DNA from 3 places in the Bradyrhizobium sp. 76 genome. Region 3 is predicted to be linked to each of the others. Evidence: predicted binding sites of a transcription regulator. Region 3 holds the regulator's gene; each other region holds the start of a gene.
What was found. The regulator LexA, encoded in region 3, represses DNA repair genes until DNA is damaged. The targets are predictions, from matches to a motif close to TGTTCNNNNTGTGTTCNG.

Region 1: the regulator LexA is predicted to act here: its motif matches at 2,539-2,556, upstream of IVB48_RS25020 (ribonuclease T2).
Region 2: the regulator LexA is predicted to act here: its motif matches at 2,551-2,568, upstream of IVB48_RS28600 (YifB family Mg chelatase-like AAA ATPase).

The regions. Positions count from the first base shown of each region.
Region 1 covers NZ_JADPIS010000102.1:223,550-230,509, reverse strand. The annotation lists gene IVB48_RS25035 (outer membrane protein) at 1-335, shown strand, start outside; gene IVB48_RS25030 (cold-shock protein) at 422-637, opposite strand; gene rlmJ (23S rRNA (adenine(2030)-N(6))-methyltransferase RlmJ) at 887-1,747, opposite strand; gene IVB48_RS25020 (ribonuclease T2) at 1,800-2,492, opposite strand; gene IVB48_RS25015 (hypothetical protein) at 2,607-3,071, opposite strand; gene IVB48_RS25010 (hypothetical protein) at 3,254-3,547, shown strand; gene IVB48_RS25005 (DUF3617 family protein) at 3,590-4,120, shown strand; gene IVB48_RS25000 (ATP-binding protein) at 4,187-5,575, opposite strand; gene IVB48_RS24995 (response regulator transcription factor) at 5,593-6,324, opposite strand; gene IVB48_RS24990 (MarR family transcriptional regulator) at 6,321-6,860, opposite strand.
Region 2 covers NZ_JADPIS010000103.1:482,130-489,089, reverse strand. The annotation lists gene IVB48_RS28610 (hypothetical protein) at 1-441, opposite strand, end outside; gene IVB48_RS28605 (hypothetical protein) at 560-901, opposite strand; gene IVB48_RS28600 (YifB family Mg chelatase-like AAA ATPase) at 954-2,492, opposite strand; gene IVB48_RS28595 (PilZ domain-containing protein) at 2,719-2,964, shown strand; gene IVB48_RS28590 (tetratricopeptide repeat protein) at 3,044-3,829, shown strand; gene IVB48_RS28585 (AAA family ATPase) at 3,858-5,147, opposite strand; gene IVB48_RS28580 (CpaD family pilus assembly protein) at 5,144-5,878, opposite strand; gene IVB48_RS28575 (type II and III secretion system protein family protein) at 5,935-6,960, opposite strand, start outside.
Region 3 covers NZ_JADPIS010000015.1:607,955-614,914, forward strand. The annotation lists gene IVB48_RS03810 (nuclear transport factor 2 family protein) at 1-255, shown strand, start outside; gene IVB48_RS03815 (DUF2171 domain-containing protein) at 341-574, shown strand; gene IVB48_RS03820 (ComEC/Rec2 family competence protein) at 670-2,949, shown strand; gene IVB48_RS03825 (hypothetical protein) at 3,081-3,515, opposite strand; gene lexA (transcriptional repressor LexA) at 3,979-4,680, opposite strand; gene glp (gephyrin-like molybdotransferase Glp) at 4,857-6,068, opposite strand; gene IVB48_RS03840 (hypothetical protein) at 6,288-6,479, opposite strand; gene IVB48_RS03845 (HAD family phosphatase) at 6,647-6,960, opposite strand, start outside.

The DNA of each region.
Region 1 (6,960 bases), on a different contig from region 3:
GTGCCGACGATACCTTCGCGCCGTGGAAGTTCTCCAATCCGTGGTTCGGCACCCTGCGCGGCCGCGCGGGCTATGCCCTCAGCAACGTGCTGTTCTACGGCACGGCGGGCCTCGCCTTCGGCGAGCTGCGCGCGCAGACGTTCGGCTGGACGGAGTCGCATACCAGCGCCGGCTGGACCATCGGTGCCGGCGCCGAAGTTGGTTTCGCGCCGAACTGGAGCGCCAAGCTCGAATATCTCTACATCGATCTGTCGACGAGTCAGTTCGCGATTACAGGCGTGTCAAACGGCTATAGCGCCAGCGTTGTGCGCGCAGGCGTGAACTATCACTTCTGATACCCAAAGAAGAAAATACCGGACTACAGCCTCCCGGCCGCTCGCGGCCGGGATTTTTTTTGCGCCGGTGTTTCGCGTCGGACTCGCTAGGGAAGGATGACCAAATCGACCGCCTTCGGCCCCTTGCCCTTCTTGTCCGGTTCGACTTCGAAAGTAATACGCTGTCCTTCGGCAAGGTCCTTCAGTCCGGCCCGCTCCACAGCAGTAATATGCACGAAGACGTCGCGGCCCCCGTCGTCCGGTTTGATGAATCCGTAGCCGCGCTCACCGTTGAAAAACTTGACCGTTCCCGTCATGGCCATCGGGAAACTCCCCCTCATTGCTCCTCCGTCGTGACGCAGACGCACGTCACGACATGACCGGGCCTTACGAAGCCCGGGAGCTGGCCATCCTTGGGCAGACCATTCGGTCCGACTGGATCTTTCTTAGGCCTTCACTCCGCCGCAACCATTCGCGGAAGCGGAACGTAAAGCCAGTCACCGCAACAGCATAATACGGTTCTCTGCAGATTGACCACCGCTCCTGCATATTTTTCCCAAGATGCCGGAGTGTTACGGCCTTGGTACCTCTAATCGGAATCTGGCAGCGCCCCCCTGGCCGAGCGGCATTTCCAACTCGGGCAGGATCGTCTTGAGCTCGCCGTGCAGTGTGTAAGGGGGATTGACGATCAAGAGCCCGCTGGAGGTGAGGGCTGCGCCGTCGGCTTGTGGCGCCACGCTGAATTCGAGGCGCAGGCATTTTCCCGGCGGTTTTGCTGCGGCTGCGAGCCGCGCCACTGATTGCACCAGTGCGTCGGTGGCGCGCCGGCTCTTGGCGGGATACCAGATTACATAGATACCGGTCGGCCATTTCGCGAAAGCCGTCGAGAAGGCCTCTTCGAGCTTTTCGAACTCGTCCTTCGCCTCGAACGGCGGGTCGATCAGCACGAGCCCGCGCCGTTCCTTCGGCGGCACGAAAGCCGGCAGCGCCATCCAGCCGTCGAGGTCGACCACGCGGGCCTGTTCGTCGTGGCGCAGCACGCCGATCAGCGCCTTGCGCGCCTTCGGCTCGAGCTCGCAGAGCAAGAGGCGGTCCTGCGGCCTCAGCAGGCCGCGTGCGATCAGCGGCGAGCCCGGGTAAGCCTTGAGCTCGCCCTTCGGATTGAAGGCGCGGACGATGTCCAGATAGGGCTTGGTCAGCGCCATGGCGTCGTTCGACAGCCGCGCCTGCATCAGCCGCGCAATGCCCGTCAGCCACTCGCCGCCGCGACGCGCCTCGTCGCTTTCGAGATCGTAGAGGCCGGCGCCGGCATGGGTGTCGATGACGCGGAACGCGCCCGGCTTGTCCTGGAGATAGGTGATGATGCGCGCCAGCACGATGTGCTTGATGACATCGGCGAAGCTGCCGGCATGGAAGGCGTGGCGGTAATTCATGCAAGAGCACTACGCCACGTGACGGCCTGAGCAAAGAGGCACGACGCCTGGGCTACCCACCCCGGATCGGCGGCATCGCCACCTGGTCGCGACGGCAGGCGCGGCGGTCGATCTCCTCGCAGGCGCGGAATTGCAGGTCCTTGCTGAGGCAGATGCGGACTTCCGATAGCCGCGTCCGGTTGCAGGTGATCGAGACGGCGGCATTGCTGAGGCCCGGGTTGGCCTTGATGAAGGCTTCCTCCACCTCTGCCGGCGCCACCGTCTTGGCCTGCGACAAATCGAGATATTCGGCCGGAATCTTGATTGCGGCGCGCGCCTTCCGGATCGTCTCGAAATAGCTGCGGTCGGCGAGCCCCGAGCAGGTGCCGTGCTTGTCCCATTCGTTGAAGATCAGCCCCGGCGCCGGCATCAGATCGAGCATGGACGAGACGATGCTGCGGTTCAGCCGCGGCGACGGCCGCTGACAATATTCCGGAAAACCATTCTCATATTGCGGCCACAAACCGTGCACCACGAAAGCGTAGGGCCGTCCGCTGCACTGGGTCTGCGAGCGGCCGCCGCGCTCCGCCGCCTCTTCGCAGAAGGAGGGCGACCACGACAGCGACAGCACATAAAAATCGAACTCGCCGGGCGTGTTCTGCCGCTTGTCCTGGGCCTTTGCGCCGCCGGCCAACGCAGCCAGCCCGGTCGCAAGCGTCAGCGAGATCATCAGGCGGGAGAACGAATGCAATCTGGAATGAAACATGGCGACGCCCCTCAACTAGACTGTGCAGACGAGCCTAGCAGGCGATAGGAACATTTCAAGAACAAATTTTGGGCGACCATCGTTGGGCCGCCTGATCGGTCCGGATCAGAGCAATTATTGCTTGGCGGCGCGGCAGGCCGGGTTGTAGGCCCAGTTGCGGTCGAGCCCGACCACGCACCATTCGACGCCCTGGCCGTAGCCGGCGAAGCCGCCATCCTCGACGATGGAGAAGTGCACCTTGCGCATCTTGCCGTCCGTGAGCATGGCCTCGCCGGTGCAATAGCGGCGAGGGATGTTGTCCGATGCCCAGGGCCGGAACGCGGTCTCGTGAACCGCGGCGAAGCCGGTGATCTTCAACGAGGAATTCCAGAACGAGCTTTCTTTCTCCCAGAACTGGCTGGCGATCGTCGGCAGCGCCCGGTCGCATTCGGAGACGTTGCCGTCATAACGCGGCCCGCTCAGCCAGAAATTCAGCTCCAGCGGATTGGCGGCCCTGGCCTCACCGAGCGACAGCGCCCCGAACAGGAGGCCGAGCACGGCGGCAAAGCGGAGCGATTTCAGGAAGGTCGAGGCGCGCATGGATGATCCAGACAGCATGATCTGCAAGGGTCGGACGGTGCCGTGAAGGCCGGAGGAGGTCAAGTGCAGCGCGGCAACACTTGCCGACGAGTTGACCGCAATGCTGCGTTGGACCGGCCATCCGTTCTTTCCACCGCCGCGCCGACACCGTAAACTGCCGCCAACCAATCGGAGTGACGGGAATGCGAATCATTGCGGCCGCGGGCCTACTTGCCTTGGGTATGATGGCGAGCCAGTCGGCGCGCGCCGATCTGCTTCCGGTGCCTCCGTTCAAGGGCAACGACACTGGCGGAATCATCGCCTATTCGATGGCAACCCAGGTCGATGCGCGGCAGGTCGCGGTCGATCACTGCGCGCGCTACGGGAAGGTCGCCAAATTCCTGGCGGTGCAGGCCTATGAGGGCGGCTACATCTCGTTCTCCTGCCGCTGGGTGCCCTATGGCGCCGCCGACCAGCCGATCCGCACGCTCTACTGAGGCGCTTTCGCAACGCCGCCATCGCAGCCGGGAGCTTCCGTCATGACGCGCAAACTCGCTTTGCTCGGCTCCGCACTTTGCCTCGTCTTGTCGGCAGCCAGCGCCCGCGCTGACGACCTGCCGGTGCGCAAGGCGGGCCTGTGGGAATTGAAGATGGTCAGGACCGGCACGCCGGTGCCCGAGATGACCATGCAGCACTGCACCGACGAGACCGTCGACAAGGAGATGAACAACAACATCTCCCCGATGGCGAAGCAGATCTGCGCCAAGCAGGACATCAAGAAGACCGCGACCGGTTATGTCAGCGATTCCGAGTGCAATGTCGCCGGCATCAGCACGACCTCGCATGCTGAGATCACCGGCGATTTCAATTCGGCCTATACGGTGAAGACGTCGTCGCACGCGCAAGGCGGCGCCGCCGGCGCGGCAGGCCGCGACACGACCATGCAGCTCGAAGCGAAATGGCTGGGCGCCTGCAAGCCGGACCAGAAGCCCGGCGACATCGTGATGCCCGGCGGCTTCAAGATGAACGTGCGTGACATGGACAAGCTGAAAGCGCTGTTGCCGAAGTAGGTGAGATCGCCGCGCAAACACGTGCACTCCCTCGCCCCGTTCTTACGGGGGCGTGAAGTCCCGCGCCTACACCGGTATCCGCACGCTCGCTCTTAATCCGCCCATCGGACTGTCGCCAAGCGTGATGTCGCCGCCGTGCGAACGGGCGATGTCGCGGGCGATCGCGAGGCCAAGACCCGTGCCGCCTTCGTCTTGGTTGCGGGCGTTGTCCAGCCGCAGGAACGGCTTGAACACCTCTTCGCGCAAATGGGCGGGAATGCCCGGCCCGTCGTCGTCGACCGTCACGGTCAAATAACGGTGATCGCGCTGGCCGGTGATGGCGATGCTTTTGCCGTAGCGGGCGGCGTTGGTGACGAGGTTGGCGAGGCAGCGCTTGAACGAGGCCGGCTTCACCGTGACCACGGGCAGCCCGTTGAATGCGACCGTCGCCGTGTGGCCGTGGCGTTCGGCGTCGCTACGCAGCTCCTCGAGCGCCTGGGCCATGTCGGTTGGCTGCGACTGCTCGCCGGAATCGCCGCGGGCAAACGCGAGGTAGTCCTCGAGCATCATCGACATCTCGTCGACGTCCTTGCGCATGCCTTCCATTTCTGGGCTGTCGCCGATCAGCGCCAGCTCGAGCTTGAACCGCGTCAGGATCGTGCGCAGATCGTGGCTGACGCCGGCGAGCATCGCGGTGCGTTGCTCCATCGTCCGCTCGATGCGCGACTTCATTTCGAGGAAGGCGACCGACGCGCGCCGCACCTCGCGCGCGCCGCGCGGGCGGAAATTCGGCGCCTCGCGGCCCTTGCCAAAACTTTCAGCGGCGTCGGCAAGTCGCAGGATCGGCTTGATCTGGTTGCGCAGGAATAGCACCGCGACGATCAGCAGGATCGAGGACGTTCCGACCATCCAGAACAGGAAGATCTCCGAGTTCGAGGCATAGGCGGCGCTGCGCTGCGCGAACACGCGCATCACGGCGTCGTCGAGCTGGATCCGGATCTCGACCAGATTGGAGCGGCCGACCGTGTCGATCCAGAAGGAGCGCCCGATCTGGCGGCCGAGCTGCACCGACAGCGTCTGGTCGAGCAGCGAGAAGAACGGCTTGGGTCCCGGCGGCGGCATGTCGCCGGCCGGGAGGAAATCGACGACGAGGCCCAGGCGCTGCTGCGCGATGCGGCGGATCTGGTCGCGATCCTTGTCTTGCGGATAGCCCTTGTAGACGTCGATCAGCGCGGCGATGTCCTGCACCACCGCGGCCGACAGGCGCCGTGTCACCGTGTTCCAGTGCCGCTCCATGAACACGAAGGCGACAACCGATTGCAGGATCACCATCGGCACGATCATGATCAGCAGCGCACGCGCATAAAGGCCGGTCGGCATCCAGCCCTTGAACGCATTGCCCATCCAGCCATTGGCGGCGGAGACGCGGCCGGCGGCGCTCTTCAAAAGCGTCAGGCCGCTATCGATCGTGCTCATCGGTGGCGCTTCACTCTTTATGGCGAGGCTACCAGCCGGTAGCCGATGCCGCGCACGGCCTGGAGGAACAGCGGATTGGCGGGATCGGTTTCGATCTTGCGCCGCAGGCGGTTGATCTGCACGTCGACGGCGCGCTCGTTGACGCTGCCATTGCCGGTCAGCGCGCTGCGCGGCACGGTCTCGCCCGGTGTCTCCGACAGGATCCGCAGCATCTCGCGCTCGCGGTCGGTCAGGTGAATGACGTCTTCGCCTTGGCGCAGTTCGCCGCGGTCCAGGTGATAGATGTACGGGCCAAACGCGATCTTCTCCACTGCAGCGGCCTGCGGCGGCGGCGCAGCGCGCTTGAGGATGTTGTTGATGCGTAGCGCAAGCTCGCGCGGCTCGAACGGCTTTGCGACGTAATCGTCGGCGCCGATCTGCAGGCCCTCGATGCGCGCTTCGGCTTCATGCCGCGCCGTCAGCATCACGATCGGCACCGAGGACGAAGTCCGGATGAAACGGGCGAGATCGAAGCCGGTCTCGCCGGGCATCATGACATCCAGGATCAAGAGGTCGAAGTGCAGGCCCAAAAGCTTGGAACGGGCGTCGCTGGCGCTGGCTGCGGTCGAGACCCGATAGCCTTCGCCGGCAAGGAAGCGCGAGAGCAGGTCGCGGATGCGGCGGTCGTCGTCAACCAGCAGGAGATGCGGAGCATCGTCGGCGGGGCGTGCCGGCGGGCGTGCGAGCGTGGCAGCGAGCGGCACGGTCACTCCTTGTCCTGATTGACGGTGGCGAAGATCGTTTCGAGCACCTTGTCGGGATCGTCGCGGTCGATCATCGCGCGCAGGAAGCGCTTGACAGTTTCGGCATCCTGCGGCGCCATCTCGGCGAGCGCCTTGGTGATGCGCGTGGTCTGGAGACCGGCGAGCTTCTGCACCAGCGCCTCGCCCTTCGGTGTCGCAAACAGCAGGCGTTGGCGGCGATCATTGTCGCCGGTCTTCTGGACGATATAGCCCTCGTCCAGGAGCTGCTTGAGCACCCGGCCGAGCGATTGCTTGGTGATGCGCAGGACGTCGAGGAGGTCGGCGACCTTGAGGCCGGGATAACGATAAACAAAGTGCATGACGCGGTGATGGGCCCGGCCGAAGCCGAACGCCTCCAGCTCCTGGTCGGGATCGCCGACGAAATCGCGATAGGCGAAGAACAGCAGTTCGATGATATCCCAGCGCAAATTGCCTCCGTCGTCTGCGGCCGGCCGCGGCCCGGCAGCGTCTTGAGAAGGAGTCGCGAAATTTATGTCAGGCATATTGACGTATCTTGGTCTCAATGTTACAAAACGATCGGCCCGTACGAAATTTTAGATCGTTTCGCGTCGGGTGGGCATCGAAGCAAGGCGGCCCCAGTGG
Region 2 (6,960 bases), on a different contig from region 3:
GTGGCCGCCGCGGGCGCCGACGATCAGCGCCGCCGCCTCGCGCTGGGAGAAGGTCTTCGAGCGCACATAGACGCGGTAATCCGCCGGCCCCTCACTGGAGAGATAGATCACCTGACCGCCGTCGACGGGCTGCGCCGCAATCGAGATCAGGCGCGTCGAGGGGTTGGCCTGGCAGGACTCCGATTCCGAACCGGGGCCATCGTCGACGACGGCGAAGTCGGCAGCGTCCGCATCCTCGGTGATCTGAACCCGCACCGTGGCGCGCGCGGGATCATCGGTGAAGGCGACATGCACGCCGGCGGTCCAGAACAGCGACGTCAGCTCGACGGAGGTGTCGCCGAGGGCGATGCAGGGATGCGAGACCGATCCGATCTCACTGCGGGCAAACACCGCCGCCGCCAACAGGGGAGCAACCGAGGCCAGGATCTTGAAACGCAACATGACACGCTACTCGCCAGGCCCTGTACGGGAACTGATGGGCCTTATGGTTTGCAGAGCGTAAAGGAAACTCGTTACCGCCGGGTTGATGCCGGTATCGGGGGATGAGAGTCTCGGTCGGTTAGGCGCTTTTGTTGGTTTTTCGCTCGACTTCAGTGAGAACCAAATAGCTGTTCTTGCCAAAGCTGATCGCCCACAGCGCCGCCCAGGCACCCCACCTGTTCCTGACCTCGATCTCGACGGTTTGGCCGGGACTGCTGCGAACGACGAGCGGCTGGCTCCTGCCCCAATCAATGCTCGCATCGATCGTGCAGGTGCCGGCCGGCAGCGTGATCTCCAACACGTCGTTGCGTGCAAGCTTCCCAACGCTGGTCCCGTTGACCCACAGCTCGTACGACCTCAGCCAATCGGCATATTGGGACGCACGAACAAATCTGATGGTGCAGGCATTCGCATCGGTCATGATCAATCTCGGGCATGGTGATGTTGTCGAGAAAGCTGCGGCGGCGCATCGCTCACGCCAGCTGCCGCACATCTTCCGCGAGCGCGCGGTAGGACAGCGCCTCGGCGAGGTGCAGACGGCCGATTTTGTCGGCGCCGTCGAGATCGGCGAGCGTGCGCGCCACCCGGAGCACGCGGTGATAGCCACGCGCCGACAGCCGCATGGTCTCGGCGGCGTCGCGCAGGAGCTTCTGGCCTTGCGCATCCGGCTTGGCGATCTCCTCCAGCACCGAGGCCGGCGCTTCGGCATTGGTGCGAACCTTCGGCAGGCCGGCATTCGCGTAGCGTGCGAGCTGGATGTCGCGCGCCGCCGCCACGCGCGCGGCGACTTCGGCTGAGCCCTCTGCCGGCGGCGGCAGGATCAAATCGGCGGCGGTCACCGCGGGAACCTCGATGCGCAAATCGATGCGGTCCATCAGTGGCCCGGAGATGCGGGCCTGGTAGTCGTCGGTGCAGCGATCGATGCGGCCGCGCTTGCAGGCATAGCCGGGCTCGAACGCATTGCCGCAGCGGCAGGGATTCATCGCGGCGACCAGCATGAAGCGCGCGGGATAGGTGACGCGGTGATTGGCGCGGGACACCGAGACCTCGCCGTTCTCCAGCGGCTGGCGCAACGAATCCAGCACGCGCGGATCGAATTCGGGGAGCTCGTCGAGGAACAGCACGCCCTGATGCGCGAGCGAGATCTCGCCGGGCCGGGCGCGCATGCCGCCGCCGGTGAGCGCGGCCATGCTGGCGGAATGATGCGGCGATCGGAACGGCCGCCGCGCCGTCAGCGCGCCGCCCTCGATCTCGCCGGCAACAGAGGCGATCATCGAGACCTCGAGCAACTCGCCCGGTGACAGCGGTGGCAGGATCGAGGGCAGGCGTGCCGCCAGCATCGATTTGCCGGCGCCCGGCGCGCCGATCATGAGCAGGTGATGACCGCCGGCGGCCGCGATCTCCAGCGCCCGCTTGGCGCTCTCCTGTCCCTTGATGTCGCGCAGGTCGAGCGGCGAGGCAGCGGCTTCATGCACCTTCGGCACAGGCCGCGACAGCACCTGCGTTCCCTTGAAGTGGTTGGCGATCTGGATCAGCGAACTCGCGGCGATGATCTGGATGTCCGGACTCGCCCACGCCGCTTCCGAGCCGCAAGCCGCCGGACAGATCAGGCCCTCCTCGCGCACATTGGCGCCGATCGCGGCGGGAAGAACACCGGCCACCGGCGCGATCGATCCGTCGAGGCCAAGCTCGCCCAGAACAGTGAAGCCGGTCAGCGCATCCGGCGGGATCGCTCCGATCGCCCCCATCAGCCCAAGCGCGATCGGCAGGTCATAATGGCTGCCCTCCTTGGGCAGATCGGCGGGCGCGAGATTGACGGTGATCCGCCGCGCCGGCAGCGCCAGCCCCGAGGCGATCAGCGCCGAGCGGACCCGCTCACGTGCCTCCGACACCGCCTTGTCCGGGAGACCGACGATCGCGAAGGCCGGAAGACCCGGCGCGACCTGCACCTGCACGTCGACCGCGCGGGCCTCGATCCCCTCAAAGGCGACGGTAGAAACCCGCTGAACCATGCCCGAACCAGCCTGCCCTGTTGCACAATTAGGGGTAGCAGAGCGGGCCGGCTCTTGCAAGAACAATACAGGAACATGCCCAGGAGCCGGAAGGCCCTAACTGATCGTAAACACGACGAAGACACTACGCCTCGAATGCAAGCTGCTCTGCTCAGCACATCCCAACGAATGTCCGCTACTCCTAGGGGTGCGGGATGGGCCGTGGTCTAACGGGTGAACAATTCAAATGCTTGCAAATCGCCGGAGAAGCGAACGACGGATGTGCACACGGCTCGCCAAGATTCACTTTGGCGCGGGTTCGCTGCCGCGGGATTGCACGATCACGGATATTTCGGATGGCGGCGTGAAAGTGGTGGCGGAGTTCCTGGAAGTGCCGCCGCAATTCACCATCATCTTCGCGCCCGACTATTCCCGGCAGTGCCGCCTGCGCTGGCGCATCGGCTGCGAGTTCGGCGCTGAATTCACCGACTGAGCCGCGCAAGCGCCCCGCCTTAACGGGACTTTAGCGTTAATCGGTAAGCATCTCTGATCAGTCGCCGAGTGATCAGAGTATGTCCAAGCGTTTGTCCGTCGCCTCTCCTCCGGCGAGATATCTGTTTTCCGCGCTTCTGATCCTGGCTCTTGGCGGCTGTCAGACCACTGGCATCGAGGACATCACCGGCGCGCTCGGCGGAAAGTCGGAAACGGCTGGCAGGGCCGACACCAAGCCGGACGTGAGGCCGGACATGGACGCGCTGCGCGAGCGCTATCGCGCCAAGCCTGGCGATCCCAACGTCGCGCTCGAATACGGCAAGGCGTTGCGCCAGACCGGCCAGCGCGCGCAGGCGCTCGCGGTGCTGGAGCAGGCCGTGCTCGCCCATTCCAGCAACAAGGCGCTGCTCGCAGGCTACGGCCGCGCGCTCGCCGACAGCGGCAGTTTCCAGCAGGCGTTCGACGTCCTCGGCCGCGCGCATTCGCCCGAGGATCCCGACTGGCATATCCTGTCGGCGCAGGGCGCCGCGCTCGATCAACTCGGCCGCAACGAGGAAGCGCAGCAATATTACGCCGCCGCGCTCAAGATCGTGCCGGACGAGCCGTCGGTGCTGTCCAATCTCGGACTGTCCTACATGCTGCAGAACAATCTGCCGCGGGCAGAGGAAACGATGCGCCGGGCGCACGCGCGCAATCCCGCCGATCTCCGCGTGCGCGCCAATCTCGCGCTCGTACTGGGACTGGAAGGAAAGCAGGCCGAGGCCGAAACCATCGTGAAGGCCGACCTGCCGCCGGATCAGGCGGCGGCAAAGGTCACGGCGCTGCGGCAGTTGCTGGTGAAGAAGCAGCAGCGGGCGGAGAAGTAACCCGCCCTCGCGCGTCAGGATGCCTTGCTCAGGATGCCTTGCGATGCGGGGCTGACCCGCGCCCCGACCTACCCTTCAGCTTCTTCAGCAGCGGTCCGAGCAGCGAGCGCTTCGGCTTCTTCACCTCGCCGCGCCCGGCAAGGCGGTTCGCCATGTTCTGGAACAGTTCGGTGGTGCGGTGGCTTTTGGAGACCTCCGCGATCATCTGGCCGTTGTTGGCCGCGGTCGAGAACAGCTTCGAATCGAACGGGATAACCGCGATCGGCTGGCTCTCCATGGTCTTGGCGAAGGCCTTGACCTCGATCTCCGCACGCTTGGGCATGCCGACCTGGTTGATGCAGTAGAGCGGTGGCCGGTCGTTCGGCCGCGCCGCCTTCAACACGTTCAGCATGTTCTTGGTGTTGCGCAGGTTCGCAAGATCGGGCTCGGCCACGATCACGATGTCGTCCGCGTTGACCAGCGCGCGTCGCGTCCAGCCCGACCATTGATGGGGAACGTCGAGCACGATGCAGGGCGTGGTCATGCGCAGCGTGTCGAACACCGCGTCGAAGGCCTCCGCGCCGAAATCGTAGACGCGGTCAAGGGTGGCAGGCGCGGCAAGGAGGCTGAGACGCTCGGTGCATTTGGAGAGCAGACGCTCCATCAGGGCCGTGTCCGGCCGATCCTGCGACAGCACCGCATTGGCGATGCCCTGCACGGGGTCCTGGTTGTAGTCGAGACCCGCGGTGCCGAAGGCGAGGTCGAGATCGATCACGACGGAATCGAGTGCGAGGTCGCGGGCGATGGTCCAGGCCACATTGTGCGCGACGGTGGAGGCGCCGACACCGCCCTTGGCGCCGACCACCGCGATGACGCGGCCGGTGATGATGGTTTCGGACGCCGAGAACAGGCTGCAGATCGAGCGGACGACGTCGAGCGTCTCGACCGGTCCCACCACATAGTCGTTGACGCCGCGGCGGACCAGCTCGCGATAGGGCGCGGTGTCGTTGGGATTGCCGATCACGACCACGCGGGTGCCGGGATCGCAGACGCCGGCGAGGTCGTCGAGGCCCTCGAGGATGTCGCGCGTGCCGTCGGATTCGATCACGATGACGTTCGGCGTCGGCATCGTTTCATAGACTTCGATTGCCGCAGCTAGGCCACCATCCTTGGCGGTGAGATGCGCCTTGGCGAGGCGGCGATCCTGCCCGGCCGCGGTCACCGCGGCGAGCGTCTGCTCGGTCTCGCAAAAGGCCTGCACGGAGATGCGAGGAACCGGCGCAATGTGTTCCTCGGGGTGCTGCGGATCGTCCGCTTCTTCGTCGTGGACGCGTGTCATCTGCCTGTATCGCTGAGTTTGGCCTTGTCGGCGTCTGGATTCATGGTCGCGATCGGCGTGCCCTTACGATAGCGCTCGAAGGCCACGTCACGCCGTGCGTTATAGGCCGGCGTCTCGGATCGCGGCTGCTCGAGGTCGGCCGGATTGTCGATCATGGCCGCGAGGTTGCGCTGGCTGGCGCAGCCCAGATTGAAATAGGGCCGGTTCTCGTTGTAGCCGGGGTCGAGGATGGAGGGGCCGAGATCTTCCGGCCACAGCCCGCAGGGGCCCGCGACCGCGGCGATCCGGGAATAGCTCAGACGGATGGTGGGCAGCAGTCCGGGATCCTCGGGCCGATAGGGATGCTGGACGATGGCACGCGCGGGTACGCCGCCGGAGGCGAGCACGGAACGGATTTCGTGATAGGTCGCTGCCGCCGCCCGCGAATTCGCGGCGTTGACGGGGACGTCGACGACGACCGAGCCGGTACCTTCGCGCACCCAGTCCCGGGCAATGCCGGCGACGTCCGCGTGCTGCGCGGCCGAGAGGCCGCCGCGAGCCTTGCCGACGAAGATCACGATCGACTTCTTGGCTTCCTCGACCGCGATCGGGTGACGCTGACGATAGTCGGTCGGCACCGTCTGGGTGACGACCTCGCCGGTGGTGTTGCACGCGCCCAGCATGACGGAGAGCCCCGTCAGTGCCAGCGCGACGCTCAACTTGCGACGTCGATCGGCCATGGTCTTCGTCATCGCTTCATCCCCTCGTGCCCCGTCTCTTGCCCCGTTCCCAAGCCGTCCGTTCGTCATCAGTCGATGATGAAGCCGAAATCACCGGGCGTGCCCGCGATCGGATCGACGCGGCGCGCGATGCCATAGAGGCGGTTCATGCGGCCGAGTAGCGCGGTCTGGGCATCGGACGCCGGCGCGAAGCCGTCGTCGGGTCGGGACAGCTCCTTCTGAGCCACCGCGCGCACCACATAGGGCGTCACGATCACCATCAGCTCGGTCTCGTTGTTGACGAAGTCCTGGCTGCGGAACAGCGCGCCGATGATCGGCACCTGGTCGACGCCGGGCAGGCCGTTGATCGCCTGTTTGGTCTGCTGCTGGATCAGGCCGGCCATCGCCATCGAGCCGCCCGAGGGAATTTCCAGCGTCGTTTCGGCGCGGCGGGTCTGGATCGACGGGATTGTGATCGAGTTGGTCGAGTTCGAGGACAGCGCCTGGGTGACCGTGATGGCGCTCTGGTTCGACAGCTCGGACACCTCGGTCATGACGCGCAGGCTGATCCGGCCCTCGCTCAATACCACCGGGGTAAAGTTCAGGGAGATGCCGAACTTCTTGTAGGTGATCTGGGTGGTGCAAACGTGGGTGACGGGATCGCAGGCATAGCCGGACGGAATGGGGAATTCGCCGCCGGCGATGAAGGTGGCGGATTCGCCGGAGATTGCGGTCAGGCTCGGCTCGGCGAGCGTGCGCATGACACCGGCACTTTCCATCGCGCGCATCGTGGCGCTGACGGTCGCGAAGCCCTTGGTGAGCCCGGCGACACCTAATCCGTTGTTGCTGACGATCGGTCCGCCGCTGACCGAGAACGGGTTCGAATTGTTGAAGTTCACCACCGCGGTGCCGGCATTCAGGCTGGCGCTGAGATCGACGCCCAACTGCTTGACGATATCGCGGCGCACTTCGCCGACGACGACCTTGAGCATCACCTGGTCGCGGCCGCGCACGACGATGTTGTTGACCACCTTCTCGGAGCCGCCGACCAGTTTGGCGGCGACGTCGCCGGCCTGCTGGGCCTCGACCGGGCTCGACACCGAGCCGGTGAGCAT
Region 3 (6,960 bases):
CTCTACCGGGGCAGGGACGGCGTCGCAGACTATTTCAACGGCCTGCCACGCTGGCGCAAGCCGAGCGCGTTATTTTCCGAGGTGAAGGCGGCGCAGGCAGGTCCTGATCTGATCAATATGGCCGCGAGCATCTCGTTCGATCTCGCCGGCGAACGCCCCGATTTCTCGGTCAAGATGAGCTGGGTCATCATGCGCGAGGACGGCGACTGGAAGATCGTCAATCACCATGCTTCGTCGCAGGCGCCGCTGATCTGACCGGTGGAGCACACGACTTCGTCATCCTCGTGAGAGAACGAACATGCACCTCGCGCGTTGGGGTGGGCCCAATAAGGAACCCACCATGCAGAACATCGCAGAGCATATGGAAGTCATCGGCGCCGACGGCGTCCACATCGGCACCGTCGACAAGGTCGAAGGCAATCGCATCAAGCTGACCAAGAAGGACAGCGGCGAGGGCAGCCACAAGGGGCATCATCACTTCATCGACAAGGGCCTCGTCGCCGATATCGAGGGCAACAAGGTCCGGCTGTCGGCCAAGGCCGATGTCGCTGTGACGATGGAAGAGGAAAAGTAGCGATCGCAACCTTTCGTTCCTGATCCGTACCGCTATCCGCCCGCCTGCACGTTCCGGTAGCTTCTGACTTCGTTGCGTATCATCGAGTGCACGAAATGGCGGAGCCGGGCCGGCCGGTACGGTCGCAGGGGATCGCAGGGACGTGGCCCGCGGGCCGCACCGCGTCCGCGGGCGGCCTCGCGCCTGCAGGCCTCGACCTCTGGACATCGCTGGCCGAGACCCTCCGCGCATGGCTACGCGCCGAGGCTGGCGCCGGGCGGCTGTTGCCGTGGGTGCCCGTAGCGTTTGGCTGCGGCATCGCGCTTTATTTCTCTGCCGATCACGAGCCAGTACTGTGGGTCGTTGCCACGACCGCCATCGCACTCCTGCTTGGCGCGGCTCTGTTGCGGCGGAGCCGGCTGTTCGCCCCAGCCATCATGATCGCGGCGGTCGCGGCCGGCTTTGCCGTCGCGACCTGGAAGACGGCGCGCATCGCCCACCCGGTGCTGGCAAAGGCGCTCTATTCGGTGTCGTTGTCGGGCTTTGTCGAGGCTCGCGACATCCGCGAGCGTACCGATCGTTTCGTGCTGCGCGTCACTGCGATGGAGGCGCAACGCAGCGACGTCAGGCTTGAGCGCGTGCGCCTGTCGGTCCGCAAAGGCACCGCGCCGGAGGTCGGTAGCTTCGTTCAGCTGAAGGCACGGTTGATGCCGCCGCTCGCGCCGGTGCGGCCCGGCAGCTACGACTTTTCGCGTGACATGTTCTTCCAGGGCATCGGCGCCTCCGGCTTCGCGATGGGCGCAATCACGGTGGCGCCGCCGCCTGAGACCGCCGGCTTGCGGCTGCGTTATGCGGCCTTCATGCAAGGCCTGCGCGATGCGATCGATGCCCGCATCCGGGCGACGCTCGACGGCGACAACCGGGCGATCGCGACCGCGCTGCTTACCGGGCGGCGCGATGCGATCACCACGCCCGTCAACGATGCGATGTTCATCTCCGGTCTCGGCCACGTGCTCTCGATTTCCGGTTATCACATGGCCGTCGTTGCCGGTGTCGTGTTCTTCGCGGTGCGGGCGCTGCTCGCTCTGATCCCGGGACTTGCGGCCGGCTTCGCCATCAAGAAATGGTCGGCGGCCGCCGCGCTGGTCGCTGCTGCGTTCTACCTGCTGCTGTCGGGCGCGGAGGTCGCAACGCAAAGATCGTTCTTCATGACGGCGGTAGTGCTGATCGCGGTGATGGTCGATCGCCGCGCCATCACCTTTCGCACGCTTGCTGTCGCCGCGCTGATCGTGCTGGCGGTCGCGCCGGAAGCACTGGTGCATCCGAGTTTTCAGATGTCGTTTGCGGCAACGCTCGGGCTCGTCGCCTTGGTGCAGATCGGCATGCCCAATTTGTTTGCCTCGCCGGACCATTCGGCGACCGCGCGCATTGCGATGTGGGGTGGCCGCGAGATCGCGATGCTGTTCATGGCCTCGCTGATTGCGGGACTTGCGACCACGCCCTACGCCGCTTTCCATTTCCACCGTGTCACGCCGTTTGGCGTGCTTGCCAATCTCGGCGCGATGCCGGTGGTCTCGGCGCTGGTGATGCCGGCGGGATTGTTGGGGCTGCTTGCTGCGCCGTTCGGGCTGGACAGCGTGTTCTGGTGGCTGATGGGGATCGGCATCGAGTGGATGGTCGCGGTCTCGCGCTGGGTCGCGGCCTTACCGGGCGCGGTCGGCCGCATCCCGGCGTTCGGGATCACGCCGCTGATCGCGGCGAGCCTGGGAATCATTGTGCTAGGCTTGTTGCGCACGCCGCTACGCTGGTCCGGCGCCCTGGTCCTGCTGGCAGCGATCCTCTGGGGACTGTCGGCGCGGCAGCCCGACATCCTGATTGCCGGGGATGGCGCCAGCGTCGCGGTGCGGGGCAGGGACGGACATCTGCACCTGATCAGGACGAGCAAGGACAGCTTTCTGCTCAAGGAGTGGCTCGCTGCCGACGCAGATCCGCGCGATGCCGGCAGAGCCTCGCTGGCCGATGGCGTGTCCTGTGACGAATCGGGCTGCGTGACGCCACTGGCCGACGGGAGGTTGGTCGCGCTGGCACTGCGCGTCGACGCTCTCGCGGACGATTGTAGTCGGGCCGCGCTGGTGGTGACGACACGCCCCGCGCCGCCCGATTGCGCGGCGATGGTGGTCGATCGGCAACGGCTCGCCAGCCAGAGTGCGCTGGCGCTAACGCAGCGTGGTGACGGCTTTGTGGTTCAGGCGGTGAGGGCGAGAGGCGCGAGCCGCCCCTCGTTGCCAGCCGGCGCAGGCGAGGGTGATTTCGACGGCAGCCTTGCGCCCAAGGCGATCGCACCCCGCATCAAGGACGCAACGCCGGCGGAGACCGACTTGCAGGCCGACGATTGATCTGACGGTGCGGAGCAATGCAGTGGATTGGTGCATCTGCTCGGATTCACTGGGCGCAAACCGCGCCATCTCGCCGGCCACGGCCGGCGACGGCGATTCAATCTTGACCTCCGACCTCGTAGCCGGCTGCGTCAGCCGATCGGCAGGCGCGTGACGGTCGGCTGCCTGTCGACGATGACCTGCGCCTTGTGCTCGCGCTCCGTCACCGGCTGGGTCACAGGCAGTTGCAGCACGGTCGCGCGCTGGCCTTCGACGAGCTGCGTCACCAGCACATATTTGCCGTCGGGGAATTCGATCGCGTCGTGATGGCGGTCGGGAACGTGCGGATCGATCTTGCCGAACTTGCCCACGCGGGAATTGATGGTGCGCGTCCAGATCCAGCGATTGTCGTAGCGAACGTCGTCGGCGAAGGCGAGCTCCGTTCCCGGCAGCAGGCAGACGGCAACAGACGGATCGGCTGCCGAGGCGAAGCCGCGCGTCGAGGTGCCGCGGAAGCTTGTCGTGACGATCGTCTCGCCGACTTCGGCGGGGCGCGACGCGACGGCATGCAGGCTGTAGTCACACATCGGGTGCTCCTCATGCTGGGATAGCAACCCGCGTCTCTTAATCGAGGCGCAGGCCTCTATCAGAGTTGAAGCATGAAGCTCTGCTTGGTTGTGGGCAAATCTGCGGCTGGTTTCCGCGAGCCGCGATCACATTATCTTTCCCGAATTCAATAGGAACAAAGCGAGTTGCGATGCATTCGGGAGGCGCGTGCGCGAATATCGCCGGCTTGACTGCCACGGTCGAGCTTGATCGCTGGCCGCTGTTTCCTCGAACACTTGCGCCGCGAACCAGTTCCGCTTCGTGGGCGTCGCGAGGAGCCAGCGCCGAAGGAGGGGCCGGATAGTCTGTGCAGAACCAGAAAGACTACCCAGCCGGAGCGGACGATGATCCGCTCCAATCCCTGACCGGCGATGCCGATCGGAAGCGCACGCGGCGCCAAGCACCTCCGGTATGAAGTACTCCCGGTATCAAGGACGCCCGGTATCAGTACTTCCGGTAAAGCCCGATCAGCTTGCCCTGAATCTTCACCCGGTTGGGCGGCAGGATGCGGACCTCATAGGCCGCGTTGGCGGGCTCGAGCGCGATCGAGGCGCCGCGACGGCGGAAGCGCTTCAGCGTCGCTTCCTCGTCGTCGATCAGCGCCACCACGATGTCCCCTGTATCGGCGCTCTCGTTGCGCTGAATCAGCGCCATGTCGCCGTCAAGGATGCCGGCCTCGACCATGGAATCACCGCGCACTTCGAGCGCGTAATGCTCGCCCGAGCCGAGCATGTCAGGCGGTACGCTGATAGTATGGCTGCGGGTCTGCAACGCCTCGATCGGCGTGCCGGCCGCGATGCGACCCATCACCGGCACCGCGACGGGACGTTCGCCCTCGTCCGCGGGCAGGCTGGAGCTCGCGCGCACCTTGCCGAGATTGCCCTCGATGACGCTCGGCGTGAAGCCGCGGCGGCTGCCTGCGGCTGCCTGGAGCTCCGGCAGCTTGATGACTTCAATCGCACGGGCGCGGTTGGGCAGGCGTCGGATAAAGCCACGCTCCTCGAGCGCCGTGATCAGGCGATGGATGCCCGACTTCGAGCGCAGGTCGAGCGCATCCTTCATCTCGTCGAAGGAGGGCGGTACGCCGCTTTCCTTCAGACGTTCACTGATGAACCGCAGAAGCTCGTATTGTTTGCGCGTTAACATCTCGACCAAAGTCCCCCGGTTGATGTCGTCCGATTCCGAGACGCTGAATTCGGCAATATGCCGCTACATGCTCGAAACAAATCATGAACGGACACTATATGTTCGATACATGTTCCGCAACTGCTTAATTTACCGTGAACAGAGCAAAGTTGGCGGAACGCGCATTGCCGGGGCGCTCAGACAGGGAGCCGCAACACTTCGCAAGCCGTGCCGGCTTCGGCCTTCGGCGCGAACGGTGCGCGCACGAGAAGTACCTGCGCTGCAGCGAGATTCGCAAGCAGCGAAGAGTCCTGATGATTGACGGGAAGAACGACGCGTGTGCCATCGTCGCGCTCCTCCAGATGCGCGCGCAGATAGTCCTCGCGCTGGTCGTTGGCGCTGACGTCGCGGCCGAGCACGGCGCGCTCACGGCGATGGTGAATCACTGAACGGCCCGACAGGGCACGAATCAGCGGCACCATGAACAGGAAAGCGCACACGTAGGACGACACGGGATTGCCCGGCAGACCGATCACGCCCATTGCGCCGAGCCGCCCGTGCATCATCGGCTTGCCTGGCCGCATCGCGATCTTCCAGAACGCCATCGCGATGCCTTCGTCCCGCAGTGCCTGCTGGACCAGATCGTGGTCGCCGACCGATGCGCCTCCGGTCGTGATCAGGATGTCGGCGCCGCTCTCACGGGCGCGGCGGATGCCGGCGGTGGTGGCCTCCAGCGTGTCGGCGGCAATACCGAGGTCGATGGTCTCGGCGCCTTCGCTGCGGGCGAGCGCGTGCAGGGCGTAGCCGTTGGAATAGACGATCTGGCCGTGGCCGGGCGTGCTGCCCGGCATCACCAGTTCGTCGCCGGTGGCGAGAATCGCGACCTTCGGACGCCCGCAAACGGCAAGGTGCGGATGATTCATCCCGGCGGCGAGCGCGAGGTCGCGCTCGGTGAGACGGCTTCCCTTGCGCAGGAGCACGTCGTCCTCGCGGAAATCGACGCCGGCGGGGCGAATGTGCCGACCGGCGATCGCGGCTTCCTTGATCGTGATACGCTTGCCGGCGGCGACGGTGTCCTCCTGGATCACGACGGCGTCCGCGCCACCGGGAACGACGCCGCCGGTGAAGATCCGCACGGCCTCGCCGGCGCCGACCATCCCCGCGAACGGTCGGCCCGCCGCGACTTCGCCGATGATGGTGAGCTCCGAATCGATCGTCGCGGCATCGGCCGCTCGCACCGCGTAGCCGTCCATCGCCGACATCGCCTGCGGCGGCTGCGTGCGCCGCGCCGCGACGTCACGCGCGAGCACGCGATGGTAGGCCTGGTCGAGGGAGATCATTTCTTCCGGCAGCGGCTCTGCACCCGCCAGCACCGCGGCAAGCGCGTCGGAAACCGGCATCAAGGCCACGGCGAAAACTCCTGCTCGGCACGTTCGGGCGAATGTTCCGCACGTCTTCTAGCCGAGCGCGGGCGCAGAGGCAAAACAGCCGAGCGGGTGCAGTCATCCCACCGCATTGTTCCGGAAGGCAGGATCAAGCGCGTTGCGGCACGATCCGAAGAACGTGCCAGATCGGCAGGACAATGGTCATGGCAAGACGAGAACGACGAGCGCCCCGGCCTGCATCGATCAGCTCCCTGGCTGCCCGTGAGTTACGTCGGGCGCCTTGGGTCCCTGATCCTTGTCGGGCAGCGGATCGGCCTGGGATTTCAGGTCGGCGGCCTTGCTCACAAGCTTGGCGGAAAGATCCGAATCTGAAGTTGTCCTGGCGAATTCAAGAAGAAGAGAGGCCTGCTTGGTGAGGTAGGTTTTGCCCAACACGATGATGCATCCGTCTGTAGAAGTCCCAACGGACTCTAGAGTCCGGAAGACGGCATTCCGTTCCGGGAACTCTGTATAAAAATGCACAAAGTGATCGGGTTCCTAAACTTCTTCACAATTAGTCGCGTTGGCCGCATCTCCGGGGGTCTCGCGGCGGCAGATCGTCGTCAGATGCCCAATGCTTTCAATGCGTTCCCCACATCACGCGGCGAGGTCACATGCACGGCCGTCAAGCCGCGCGCCCGCGCTCCCTCGATGTTTTCGGCAAGATCGTCGAAGAACACGATACGCCCGGCGGGCACGCCGATCGCCGCGACGACGTGGTCGAAGGCCTCGGCATCCGGTTTGCGCAGGCCGATGCTGGACGACAAATACAGCTCGCGGAAATGGCCGAGGAGGTCGGCATATTCCCTTGAGAAATGGTCCACGTGTGGCCGGTTGGTGTTGGAGAAAGCGTACAGCGGCATCTGCTTCGCTGCCC